Regions from separate parts of the Streptomyces sp. NPDC001220 genome, predicted to be linked through region 4. Evidence: riboswitches for the same ligand, from Rfam matches in the RefSeq annotation. Region 4 holds a riboswitch; each other region holds the start of a gene.
The links. A riboswitch is a leader RNA that binds a small molecule or an ion and turns the genes downstream of it on or off. The one in region 4 is predicted to bind cyclic di-AMP.

Region 1 (2,971 bases), on a different contig from region 4:
GGGAGTCGTACACCAGCCCTCTCTTCGCGGGCCTGTGGACCGACGGCGGCTTCGGCGGGGCCAGCCGGGCCTGGCACGCCTACCAGCGGGCGTACGTCATCCCGGACGCCGACCGGGACCGGCCGGTGCTGTTCAACTCCTGGGAGGCCACCACCTTCGACATCTCCGAGGAGCAGCAGGCCACCCTCGCCCGCCGGGCCGCCGCGATCGGCGTCGAGCTGTTCGTGGTCGACGACGGCTGGTTCGGCAAGCGCACCAGCGACCGCGCGGGCCTCGGTGACTGGACGCCCAACCCGGACCGCTTCCCCAAGGGTCTCAAGCCCCTCGCCGACCACGTGCACGCCCTCGGCATGCAGTTCGGCATCTGGGTCGAGCCCGAGATGGTCAACGCGGACAGCGACCTGTACCGCGCACACCCCGACTGGGTGCAGTACCAGCAGGGACGAAAGCGGACGGAACTACGCAATCAACTCGTCCTCAACCTCGCCCGCGAGGACGTCCAGGAGTACCTCTGGGGGCAGCTCGACACCCTGCTGTCCAGCGCCCCGATCGACTACGTCAAGTGGGACTTCAACCGCTGCTTCACCGACGCGGGCTGGCCCGGTGAGCCCTACCCGCAGCGGCTGTGGGTCGACCACGTGCGCGGGCTGTACGCCCTGCTCGACCGGATCCGGGCGGCCCACCCGAACGTGGCCATCGAGTCCTGCTCCGGCGGTGGCGGCCGGATCGACCTCGGCATCATGAGCCGCACCGACGAGGTGTGGACCTCCGACAACACCGACCCGCTGGACCGGCTCGCCATCCAGCACGGCTTCAGCCAGATCCACCCGGCCCGGGTGATGTCCGCCTGGGTCACCGACAGTCCGAACCACCAGCTCAACGGCCGGGTCAGCAGCCTGCGGTTCCGCTTCGTCAGCTCCATGGCAGGGGCGCTCGGTGTCGGCGGGGACCTCTCGCGGTGGACCGAGGACGAGCTGGCCGAGGCCGGCCGCTGGGTGGAGCTCTACAAGGACATCCGGCCCCTGGTGCAGCGCGGCGACCAGTTCCGGCTGCGGCCGCCGACCGGCGGACTCAGCGCGGTGCAGTACACGCTCGGTGACGAGACCGTGGTCCTCGCCTGGCTCCAGGCGCAGAGCTACGGCGAGCCGATGCCGGCGCTGCGGCTGCGGGGGCTCGACCCGGCCGCGTCGTACGAATGCCGCGAAACGGGCGAAGTGCACCGCGGTGCCGTCCTGCTGCACCACGGGCTGCGTACGGAGTTGCGCGGCGACCTGGATGCGACGGTTCTCCGGCTGCGTCGCATCTGAGCCTTCTGTCCGAATTGGTGCCTTCATTGCAACTCGGTCCGGAATAAGGGGACGTGGCGTGACGTGCGTGAGGAGCGTCATATTCGTGACCGTCCGTCGCGCGTCATGTTCACGTAATTCCCGTGCTTTTCGGGGAGATTGGAAAAGCGCGTAAGATCGGAATCCACGGAGGGTGACCGGGAATTCCCGTAACGGATCAAGCGAAACTCGGACAGACGGAACCAGCCGCTTGTTCACGTGCGTCCTACTCGCTTACGTTCGCCACGCATCCGGACGGAATGCCTAATCCTGCCGCCGCCCGGAGTCCCCACACACACACTCACCCGTGCCCGGCAGGAGCGGGGGACCCACCAGGTATACCGCCTGTTCCGGTTCCCGGGACGGCTAGGGGTGTAGCCACGTCTTCCCGCGTGGCCGGGCAGCTCCAGCCCGAACCCGACAGCTCACCTCGCAGGCGCCGGAGAGGAATGCGTCATGCCCGCGAAGGGTAAGCACCGCCGCCCCAAGTCCCAGCGTTTCACCCGCTCGATGGCCGTCGCCGGAACCGGTGGCGCCGCGCTGGCTCTGCCGCTCATGGGGGCCACCGGCGCCCACGCGGCCACCTCGCAGTCCGTTTCCGAAAAGACCACGCAGTCGCTTCCGACCGTCGAGAAGACCGTCGTCCAGGATTCCGGCACCGGGAATTCCACGCGCCGCGTCTACACGGTGGTGCCCGGCGACTACCTTTCGAAGATCGCCCGGGATCACCACCTCGACGGCGGCTGGCACCGGCTCTACGCCGACAACCGGCAGGCGGTCGGCGACAACCCCTCGCTGATCCACCCCGGTCTCCGGCTCACGTTCGGCGGCCGCCACGCCGCGACGACGGACACCCCGAGCCCGGACTCCTCCCCGTCGCGGACGTGGTCCCACGCGCAGTCCTCCGCCCCCTCCTCGTCGTCCTCGAACGCGGCCTCGTCCTCGAACGCGGCCTCGTCCTCGAACGCGGCCTCGTCCGCGGACGCGCCGACGACGACCGCCTCCGGTTTCGCCCTCCCGGTGACCGGTGGCACCGTCGGTACCGGCTACCACGTGGCCGGCAGCATGTGGTCCAGCGGCTACCACACCGGCGTCGACTTCGTCGTCCCGACCGGTACCCCGGTCAAGGCCGTCGGCGCGGGCACGGTCGTCACGGCCGGCTGGGGCGGCGCCTACGGCAACCAGGTCGTCATCAGGCTCGCCGACGGCTACTACGCGCAGTACGGCCACCTGTCCGCGCTCTCCGTCTCGGTCGGCCAGACCGTGACCGCGGGCCAGCAGGTCGGCCTCTCCGGTGCCACCGGCAACGTCACCGGCCCGCACCTCCACTTCGAGATCCGGACCTCCCCCGACTACGGCTCCGACATCGACCCGGTCGGCTACCTCCGCGCCAAGGGCCTCGCCGTCGGCTGACCCGGAACCCCCACTGATCTGACACGCACTCCGAAGGCCGGACCCCCGATCCCCGGGTCCGGCCTTCGGGCGATCGACGCTTCAACGCCGTTGTTCGGAGGCTTATTCCTGGCTTGGTCGAGTATTTAGGCGTGTCTTATCTCACCGTTCGTCAACCCCTTATTACGGTCGCGTAGGTCACAGTCGAAGGTGAATCATGGTCCGACGTGGCAGACGATTCGAAGAGTGACAAT
Region 2 (2,971 bases), on a different contig from region 4:
CCAGGCGGCGCAGGGACGCGTCGGCGGCGGCCTTGATGTTGGCGCCCGACAGACCCGGGTAATCGGGGTGCTGGCTGACCTTCGTCGCGATCACCACGTCGTCGCGGTTGCCGCGCGCCTTGACCCACTCGCCGATGACGGTCTCGGACTCGCCGCCCTTGTGGCCCTCGATCCAGGCCGAGTACGAGTCGGCGGTGTCCACGAAGTTGCCGCCCGCCGCCGTGTACGCGTCGAGGACGGCGAAGGAGGTGGCCTCGTCGGCGGTCCAGCCGAAGACGTTGCCGCCGAGGCAGAGCGGGAAGACCTCCAGGTCGGAGGCGCCGAGCTTGCGGAGGGAATGGGAAGCGGGAGAAACGGAAGAAGGGGTCATGCCTCAGTTCAACATCGCCCGCCTGCGGACCGATGCCGCCACAACGCGAAGTTCTCGTAAAAGCGGAAGGCCCCGGCCGGCCTCCGGGCACACCAGACCGGCAGCCCTGACGTCGGGGGGTTGTCGTCAGGGCCGCCGGGGATCCCTGGGGTCCGTCAGGGGTTGAGGCCCTTGCCGCGCAGCCAGGTCATCGGGTCGATGCCGGTGGCCTGACCGCCGGGGTGGACCTCCAGGTGGAGGTGCGGGCCGGTGACGTTGCCGGTGGCGCCGACGCGGCCGATGACATCGCCGGTGGCGACCTTCTGGCCGACCTTGACGCCGATCGAGGACTGGTGGCAGAACCACAGCTCGGTGCCGTCGTCCAGGGTGATGATCGTGCGGTAGCCGTACGACCCGGCCCAGCCGGCCTCCGTGACGGTGCCGCTGTGCACGGCCTTGATCAGCGTGCCGGTGGGGGCGGCGAAGTCGAGGCCGGTGTGGTAGCCGGAGGCCCACATGGAGCCGGCCTGCCCGAAGGTGCCGGTGATCGTGTAGGAGACGACCGGCAGCGTGTACTGCTTGGCCAGCGCGGCGAGCCGCTTCTGCTCGGCCTGCGCCTTCTCGGCGGCCCGCGCCTGCTCCTTGGCGTCGGCGGCCTTGGCGGCCGCGGCCTTCTCCGCCTTGGCCTCCGCGTCGGAGACCGCCTTGTCGGCGGCGGCCACGGCCTTGGCGGTGGCCTTGACGTCGAGCTGGGTCTGCTGCTGCTCGGCCTGGGCGATGATCCGGCTGCGCAGCGCCTCACCGGCGTCGGAGGAGGAGTCGTCCGCGTCGGTGGCGGTCGTCGTGGTGACGCTGCTGAGGGCGGTCTGGGTGGCGTGGTGGCCACTGCCCTCGCCGAGCAGGGAGTCGACGGAGGACGGCAGGTCGGGCAGCGAGATGGAGACCGGCGGCTTGCCGGTGTTGGCGCTGGCCATGCCGCCCGCGCCGACGGCGGCGATGACGCCGACGCCGAGGACCGTGGAGCTGCGGGCGAGGCCGCCGCCGCGCTGCTTGGCGACCCGGTGCCGGCCGCGTACCGGGGCGAGGGACTCCTCGGTGGGGTTCCACTCCTCCCAGGGGCCCTCGTCGGTGCGGTAGCCGCCATAGCCGTAGGTCTCGGGTTGACGCTGGCTGGGCACGAACGGGGCTGTCGGGGCAGGCCGGTTGGACGCCACGCGGGCGCACTCCTTTCCTTCCGCCGCCTACCGGGTTAGCTGACGGGTTCGGAGCAGGAAGGTCTCCTACGCGCGTATACCGGCCGATCTCTGGCGGCGGCAGCCGTGCGATTCACCCCAAGGTGGTGGTTCCCCGGTTCCCTTGCGGGATTCGGCGCGTGCGCACGGAGCCGTCGCGGGTGACGGCTGGGACGACCGCGCTGCGTTATCGAACGTTAATAGACCCAGCTGTCAGATTCCAAGCTGTTCGCCTTGATCATTAAGCTTTCCAAGCATGGACTTACCTGCCATGAACGGCCGAAAACGGTCGAGTTGACCATGCGTTCTGTTCGGCTCAGGAGTCACACACGTTTTGATGGTGACTCAGCCGTTACGCGGAGGGCGGTCGCCCGTGCACCGAGGGTGACGATCCCCCGTACGGACCGGTCACCGCACTCAGGGCCGGCGTACCGCGAGCAGTGCCATGTCGTCCGTCATGCCGCCGCCGGTATGCCGGCGCGCCTCGGCCGCGAGCCGGGCCAGCAGCGGGCCGGGTGCGGTGACGACCCGGCCGGTCAGCCGCCGCTCGGGGTCGTAGAACCGGCCCTGCGCGTCCCGCGCCTCGGAGAGGCCGTCGGTGTGCAGCAGCAGCGTGGCCCCGCTCGGGAACGCGTACTCGGCGGCCCGGTCCGGCCAGGCCCCCAACCCGGCCATGCCCAGCGGCAGCGCGGCCTCGGGCGCGCATACCGGGCTCACCCTGCCGTCGCCGTACAGCAGCAGGGGCGGCGGATGGCCGCGGTTGACGATCCGGACCGTGCCGTCACCGTGCGGGAGTTCGGCGAGCACGGCGGTGGTGAACCCCTCGAACGCGTCGATGCCGCCGCGCCGGACACCCTCGCGGGCCAGCGCCTGCTCCAGCCGTCCCGCCACCGCCTCCAGCGTGGCCTCCTGCTCGGCGGCCTCCCGGAACGCGCCGATCACCACGGCCACGGCGGCGACCGCGCCCATGCCCTTGCCGCGGACGTCGCCGACGACCAGCCGCACGCCGTACGGGGTGTCCTGGACGGCGTAGAGGTCACCGCCGATGAAGGCGCCCTCCTGGGCCGCCTCGTAGCGGGCGGCGATCTCGAAGCCGCCGATCCGCTCGGCGGGCTCGGGCAGCACCGCCCGCTGGGCGGCCTCCGCGATCTCGCGGGCGGAGGCGAGGCGCTGGTCGCCGCGGCGGACCACCCGGTTGATGCCGGCGGCGAGGGCGGCGACGGTGATCACGGTGAGGACTTCGGTGGCCATGTCGGCGTCGGGGCTCAAGGTGTAGCGGGCGTGCACGGCATAGGCGGCGAGGAAGGACGCGAGACCGGTCAGGACGGTGGCGCGGAGGGAGGAGAGGGGCGCGGCGATCAGCGGGGCGGCTGTGAAGAAGGGGACCGGT
Region 3 (2,971 bases), on a different contig from region 4:
CATCGGCACCGGCAGCAGGTGCGCGTTGGGGCCGCCCAGGTAGCGGAACAGCGGCAGGTCGCTGGCCTCGGAGGCGGCGTGGGCGACGGCGAGGGAGACGCCGAGGATGGCGTTGGCGCCGAGCGAACCCTTGTTGTCGGTGGCGTCCAGGTCGAACATCGCCTGGTCGATCAGGCGCTGCTCGGTGGCGTCGTAGCCGACCAGCTCCGGGCCGATCTGCTCGATCACGGCGAGGACGGCCTTCTCGACACCCTTGCCGAGGTAGCGGTTGGGGTCGCCGTCACGGAGCTCGATGGCCTCGAAGGCGCCGGTGGAGGCGCCGGACGGGACGGCGGCACGACCCGTGCTGCCGTCGTCGAGGCCGACCTCGACCTCGACCGTGGGGTTGCCTCGGGAGTCCAGGATTTCCCGGGCTACGACGACGTCGATGGACGGCACGAGCATCTCCTTCTTGGGATGTGACGCTGGTTGTGCGGGCGCACGCGGGCCTTGTCGGCCCTTGCTCAGCCTTGCGACTAGAGCCTAACCGCCCCGGGCCCGACAATCGGCCGACCGACCGGCCCGTGGACACACAGACGGTACTCATTGTTCATGTGCGGAACAAAGGGGGGTCCGATGAAGAACGGAAGAAGAGCGGGTCAAGAGGAAGACCGCGGGGGGGATCGCGAGGACGGCGCGAGGGACGGCGAGGACCGCGCCGCGAGGACGGCGAGGACCGCGCGAGGGTGGCAAAGAGAAACCCCGCCCCGGTGCGTACGGGGGAGAACGCACCGGGGCGGGGGCTCGTGGGGGACGGGGGTGACCCTCACGCGGTCTCCACTATGGGGACCACGGCTGTGCGGGCGCTGTGATTCAGCTGGCGCCCTCGTATTACGTCGGGCGCCTTACTTCAGGTGCAGCTGCTGGCCCGGGTAGATGAAGTCGGCGTCGTCGACGATGTCCTTGTTCAGCTTGAACAGCGTCTGCCAGCCGCCCTTGACCTTGTGCTTCTCGGCGATGGAGCTGAGCGTGTCGCCCTTGACGACCTTGTACTCGCCGTCGCCCTTCTTGACCTTCTTCCCGGTCGGGGTGGTGACGGTCTTCTTGGCGGCCGGACGCTCGGCGGAGCGGGAGGCGGCCTGGGTGTCGGTCGTACGGCTGCTCGTGCCGCTGTTCGCCGAGCTGGAGGAGGAAGACGAGGAGGAGGAGGAGCTGGTGCCGCCGCCGGTGTAGGCGGCACCGGACAGGCCCGTACCGCAGACCGGCCAGGCGCCCTTGCCCTGCGCGGCGAGGACCTTCTCGGCGATCTCGATCTGCTGCGCCTTGGTGGCCTGGTTGGCCTGCGCGGCGTACTGCGTGCCGCCGTACGCGGCCCAGGTGGAGGAGGAGAACTGCAGACCGCCGTAGTAGCCGTTGCCGGTGTTGATGGCCCAGTTGCCGCCGGACTCGCACTGGGCGACGGTGTCCCACTCGGAGGCGGTGGCGGCGGAGGCGGTGCCGGAGGCCATCAGCGGAGCGGCGATGGCGACACCGGTGACGCCGGCGAGCGCGGCGGCGCGGGTGGCCCTGGACGGACGGCGGTGCTTGCCCTTGCCGGAAAACAGCATGAAGGATCCCCTCACCGACGCCTGCGAGGTGAGCTGTCGGGTTCGGGCCGGTTGAGTTGCCCGGCCGCACACCTCACGGTGCGCGGCTTCACCCCGAGCCGGACACGGCAGTCTCAACTACCGGTCCCGGCACTTACCTTGGGTCCCCCGCTCCTGCCTACGGCGCTTGACGCGACGACTGTTCCCGGGCAGCCGCTGGCAGGACTCGGCGTTGCGACGGCCGGGGCTCGTGGTGACGAGCGGCCTTGACCGTAAACAGGCGATCAGGTGAATTTCAAAGATGATCAGGGCTTCTGAGACTCATCCCACACTTTCACCAAACCGGACATTTAACTTCGAAGTAGGGCGGTCGGAAGGTCCAACTCCCGCTACTTTTAGTCCGTTTCGCTGCCGAGTTTCAGGGTCTGACCGGGAGCGATGTCGTTCGGGTCGGCACCGATGTCCGCCTTGTTCGCGACATAGAGCGCATGCCATCCGCCGTCGAGGCCAAGGGAGTCGGCGATGGAGGCGAGGGTGTCGCCGTCCCGGACGGTGTAGGTGCCGGCGTCCCGGGAGGCGTGACGGCCGGAAGAAGTCACACTCTGACCGTTTGTCACGCTTTCGTCCGCCGAGCCGCCGCGATGCTTGCCGCCGCTACCGACGGCCCCCGTGTCGACCAGATCCCAGGAACTGCCCGTCTGCCACGAATTGTCCGAGTCATCGGCTTCGAGCACGACGGGATTCTCGCTCGCCTTCGAGGCGTTGGACCCCTTGGATCCCGACTTGTCCGCCTTCGTGGAGTCGGCAGGGGTGCCCTTGCCGGAGTCGTCACTCGCACTCGGGGACGGGGTGGCGGAGCCGGAGTCCGTGGCGCCCGAGGAATCCGACGAGGAGTCGGACGAGCCGGAATCCGATGAACCGGATGAATCCGAAGAACCAGATGAAGAGGATGAATCCGACAGCCCGGAGGACGAGTCGGAGGAGCCGGACGAGTCGTCCGATCCGCCGAGGCCGGTGTCGACGTTCACCGAGGCGTCGTCCGAGGAGAGCCCGGCGATCAGGGCGCAGGTCCGCCAGGGCTTGGTGCCCTGGTCCGCGAGGATCTTCTCGGCGACGGAGATCTGCTGCGAGCGGCTCGCCTGGTCCGGCGTGGCGGCGTACTCCTGGCCGCCGTACTCGTCCCAGTCGTCCTGGGACATCTGCAGGCCGCCGTAGTAGCCGGTGCCGGCGTCCATGCTCCAGGAGCCGCCGCTCTCGCACTCGGCCACCCTGTCCCAGGTGTTGCCGTCGGCCGCGTTGGCGCTCGCCGCACCCAGGAGCGGGATGGCGATGGCCGAGCCGGTCACGCCGGCCGCGACGAGGAGAGCCGGAGCCTGACGGGGGCGACGGTGACGACCGTTCCCGGA
Region 4 (2,971 bases):
TGCACGCGTCGGCGAAGTGCCTCCCCAACAGGTCGCGCTTCGCGTCCAGTTCGGCATCGTCGCCGTCCCCGTCGAACCAGAGTCCGAGCCGCCGGACCTCGTCGGTGTACAGCGCGCCACCGACCGGGTCCTCGGGACAGTTGCCGAGCGTCTCGAAGCCGTCGAGGAGCCAGCACGCGTAGTTCCAGCGCGCCTCGCCCGGGTCCGTCGGGTTCCGTTCGGCCGCGTACTGGCTCTCGGTGTTGTAGCCGATCGCCACGTACGGTCTGCGGTCGTCCTCCTCGACCCGCCAGATGCGAAACGACAGCGCGTAGATCTCCGGCCGCGACTCCCGCGGAAACCGCTCCAGCGCCCCGGTCGCCGCCTCCAGCAGATGTGCCCGGAAGTCCTCCGGCCCGTCCGTCACCACGCCCGCCCCCGTCCGATCGGTGCCTCGATCCACCGCCAACGTAACGCGCCCCACTGACAACGCCCCATCACCGGGACGGCGGGCGCCACTTGAGGCCGAAACGCACAGTGAGTCTCAGGGGCGTGCTGTCCGTATTCTCTGATCATGGTCGCACCCACCCCGTACGCACTGATCGCCACCGACCTGGACGGCACGCTGCTGCGCGCCGACGACACCCTCTCGGAACGGTCGCTCGCCGCGCTCGCGCGGGCCGGCCGGGCCGGCGCCCGGCATCTCGTGGTGACCGGCCGCCCCGCGCCGAGAGTGCGCCCCCTCTTGGACGACCTCGGCTGCACGGGACTCGCGGTCTGCGGCCAGGGCGCCCAGGTGTACGACGCCGGCGCGGAGCGGCTGCTGTGGTCGGTCACCCTGGAACGGGAGCTGGCGGAGACCGCCCTCGGCAAGATCGAGGCCGAGGTCGGGCAGGTGTACGCGGCGGTCGACCAGGACGGCGTGGACGGGCTCACGCTCATCGAGCCGGGCTATCGGATGCCCCACCCCACGCTGCCCGCGCTGCGCGTCGACCGGCGCGACGACCTGTGGTGCGCTCCCATCAGCAAGGTGCTGCTGCGCCACCACACCCTGTCCGATGACGAGCTGGCGGCGACCGCGCGCGCGGTGGTGGGGTCGCTGGCGACGGTCACCATGTCGGGGCCGGGGACCGTCGAGCTCCAGCCGTGCGGGGTGACCAAGGCGACCGGGCTGGCGCTGGCCGCCGGCCATCTGGGGCTGGGCCCCGAACAGGCCGTCGCCTTCGGTGACATGCCCAACGACATCCCCATGTTCGACTGGGCGTCCTACGGGGTGGCCATGGCCAACGCCCATCCCGAACTCAAGGCGGTGGCCGACGAGATCACCTTGTCGAACGAGGACGACGGCATCGCCGTCGTCCTCGAGAGACTCTTCGGCTGACGGCGCCGGTCAGTACGCGCCGTGCACGTTGTCCATCGAGCCGTACCGCGCGGCGGCGTAGTTGCAGGCGGCGGTGATGTTCGCGACCGGGTCGTAGATGTCGAACGACGTCCCGTCCACGTGGTAGGTCTTGAACGTCGGGTCGATCACCTGGAGCAGGCCCTTGGACGGGATGCCGGCGGCCGCGTTGGAGTCCCAGAGGTTGATGGCCTGCGGGTTGCCGGAGGACTCACGCATCACGTTGCGGTAGATGCCGTTGTAGCTGCCCGGAATGTGCTTCTCGGCCATGATCGCGAGCGACTCGCGGATCCAGCCGTCGAGGTTGTTCGGGTACCCGGCGAGCGTCGTGGAGGCCGTCGAGCCGGTGGAAGTGGCGGCGGAGGCGGCGGTCGCCCCGATGAGCGGCAGGGCGAGAACGGCGGCGCCGGTACCGAGGACGGCGAGCGTGCGGGCGATGCGGTTACGGCGGGGACGGGGGTGCTGAACGGCAGCAGACATCTCGTGGTTCCTCTCCGTCGCCTGCGGGGTGAGCTGTCGGGTTCGGGCCCGGGGAGTGCCCGGCCGCACCGCCCTGAGGCGAGGCGACTTCACCCCTAGCCGTTCCGGTACGACGTCGGTCGGTGACGTCGGTCGCCCGGTCCGGCGACTTACCTGGTTCCCCCGCTCCTGCCGTGCGAATGGACTCGTCGATGGGTCACGACGGGCGGTGGCAGGATTCGGCGTCCGCCCGGCGAGCCGGAACGTATGCCGGAGCACATGTCCGGAACAAGTACCTGATTCACACAACACACCGATTGACCTTGATCTGCGTCGTATGGGGCACTTGATCCTTTGCGACTGCCAAGCCTCAACTCGCCCCTGGGGGAAGGGGAGAAAGGGTCGCCTTACCGCCCCTGTGGCACTCAGGGCCACGTGACCTACTTCACGAAACGGCAATTACGGCGAATCGGACAAGAGGGATGCGCGGAATCCGTTTTTCCAGCCGTTGACGGAAAAGCTCTCCGCGGCCATTCGTGCGAATTGCCCCGATTGGGGCGAGTGGAGTGGCGCGCGTCACAGGTAATTCCGCGGATTGTCCGAATTGCGTTATTGGAGGGAATTCCGGCTCGGCGTGGGTGCATAGACGGGCCTGACCGTGCGCGGGGCGACGGCGGGTCCGTTCACCCAGCTCACCCAGCTCACCCGGCTCACCCGGCTCACCCGGCTCATCTCGCTCATCTGGTTCATCCGGTCGCGTACGCCTCCGTTCTCGCCCTCCCGTGAACTCCGTACGGCCCGGGTACGCGCGCGGGTGCGTGTGGGCCGGGGCACGCGCGCGTCCCGCTGATCGGGCGTCGCGCGAAGGCCGACACTCGGCGGCTCTGTCCGCCCGGGTGGCTCGAAGGCGGCCGGTCGGCCCAACGCCTCGGAGTGCGCCAGGAGTTCGAACGCGACGGCTGTGCATGATTCCGGTCACGTCGCGGGCGGGGTCGGCGGGCTCGCCGACCCGGCTGCGGCAGGCGGCCGTTCACGCGCGCGTGTCCTCCGTGAGGGCGGAACCTCCGCCGTGCCGTGCGTCGTTGTCATGGCGGCCGTCCGTGGCTGGCGGGCGCCGGCGACCGCCTCGAGCGG

Region 1: linked by a shared signal. The riboswitch ahead of ACWDGI_RS11145 (M23 family metallopeptidase) and the one ahead of ACWDGI_RS00930 (transglycosylase SLT domain-containing protein) in region 4 are both predicted to bind cyclic di-AMP.
Region 2: linked by a shared signal. The riboswitch ahead of ACWDGI_RS42550 (M23 family metallopeptidase) and the one ahead of ACWDGI_RS00930 (transglycosylase SLT domain-containing protein) in region 4 are both predicted to bind cyclic di-AMP.
Region 3: linked by a shared signal. The riboswitch ahead of ACWDGI_RS33590 (transglycosylase family protein) and the one ahead of ACWDGI_RS00930 (transglycosylase SLT domain-containing protein) in region 4 are both predicted to bind cyclic di-AMP.

What each region holds. Positions count from the first base shown of each region.
Region 1 is NZ_JBSFJE010000004.1:105,014-107,984, forward strand. It holds gene ACWDGI_RS11140 (alpha-galactosidase) at 1-1,307, shown strand, start outside; cyclic di-AMP (ydaO/yuaA leader) riboswitch at 1,618-1,777, shown strand; gene ACWDGI_RS11145 (M23 family metallopeptidase) at 1,782-2,738, shown strand.
Region 2 is NZ_JBSFJE010000033.1:2,617-5,587, reverse strand. It holds gene ACWDGI_RS42555 (aldo/keto reductase) at 1-370, opposite strand, end outside; gene ACWDGI_RS42550 (M23 family metallopeptidase) at 526-1,563, opposite strand; cyclic di-AMP (ydaO/yuaA leader) riboswitch at 1,573-1,730, opposite strand; gene ACWDGI_RS42545 (PP2C family protein-serine/threonine phosphatase) at 1,999-2,971, opposite strand, start outside.
Region 3 is NZ_JBSFJE010000016.1:152,112-155,082, reverse strand. It holds gene eno (phosphopyruvate hydratase) at 1-444, opposite strand, end outside; gene ACWDGI_RS33590 (transglycosylase family protein) at 885-1,586, opposite strand; cyclic di-AMP (ydaO/yuaA leader) riboswitch at 1,590-1,761, opposite strand; gene ACWDGI_RS33585 (transglycosylase family protein) at 1,961-2,971, opposite strand, start outside.
Region 4 is NZ_JBSFJE010000001.1:187,986-190,956, forward strand. It holds gene ACWDGI_RS00920 (hypothetical protein) at 1-409, opposite strand, end outside; gene ACWDGI_RS00925 (HAD family hydrolase) at 554-1,360, shown strand; gene ACWDGI_RS00930 (transglycosylase SLT domain-containing protein) at 1,370-1,858, opposite strand; cyclic di-AMP (ydaO/yuaA leader) riboswitch at 1,862-2,059, opposite strand; gene ACWDGI_RS00935 (hypothetical protein) at 2,496-2,687, shown strand.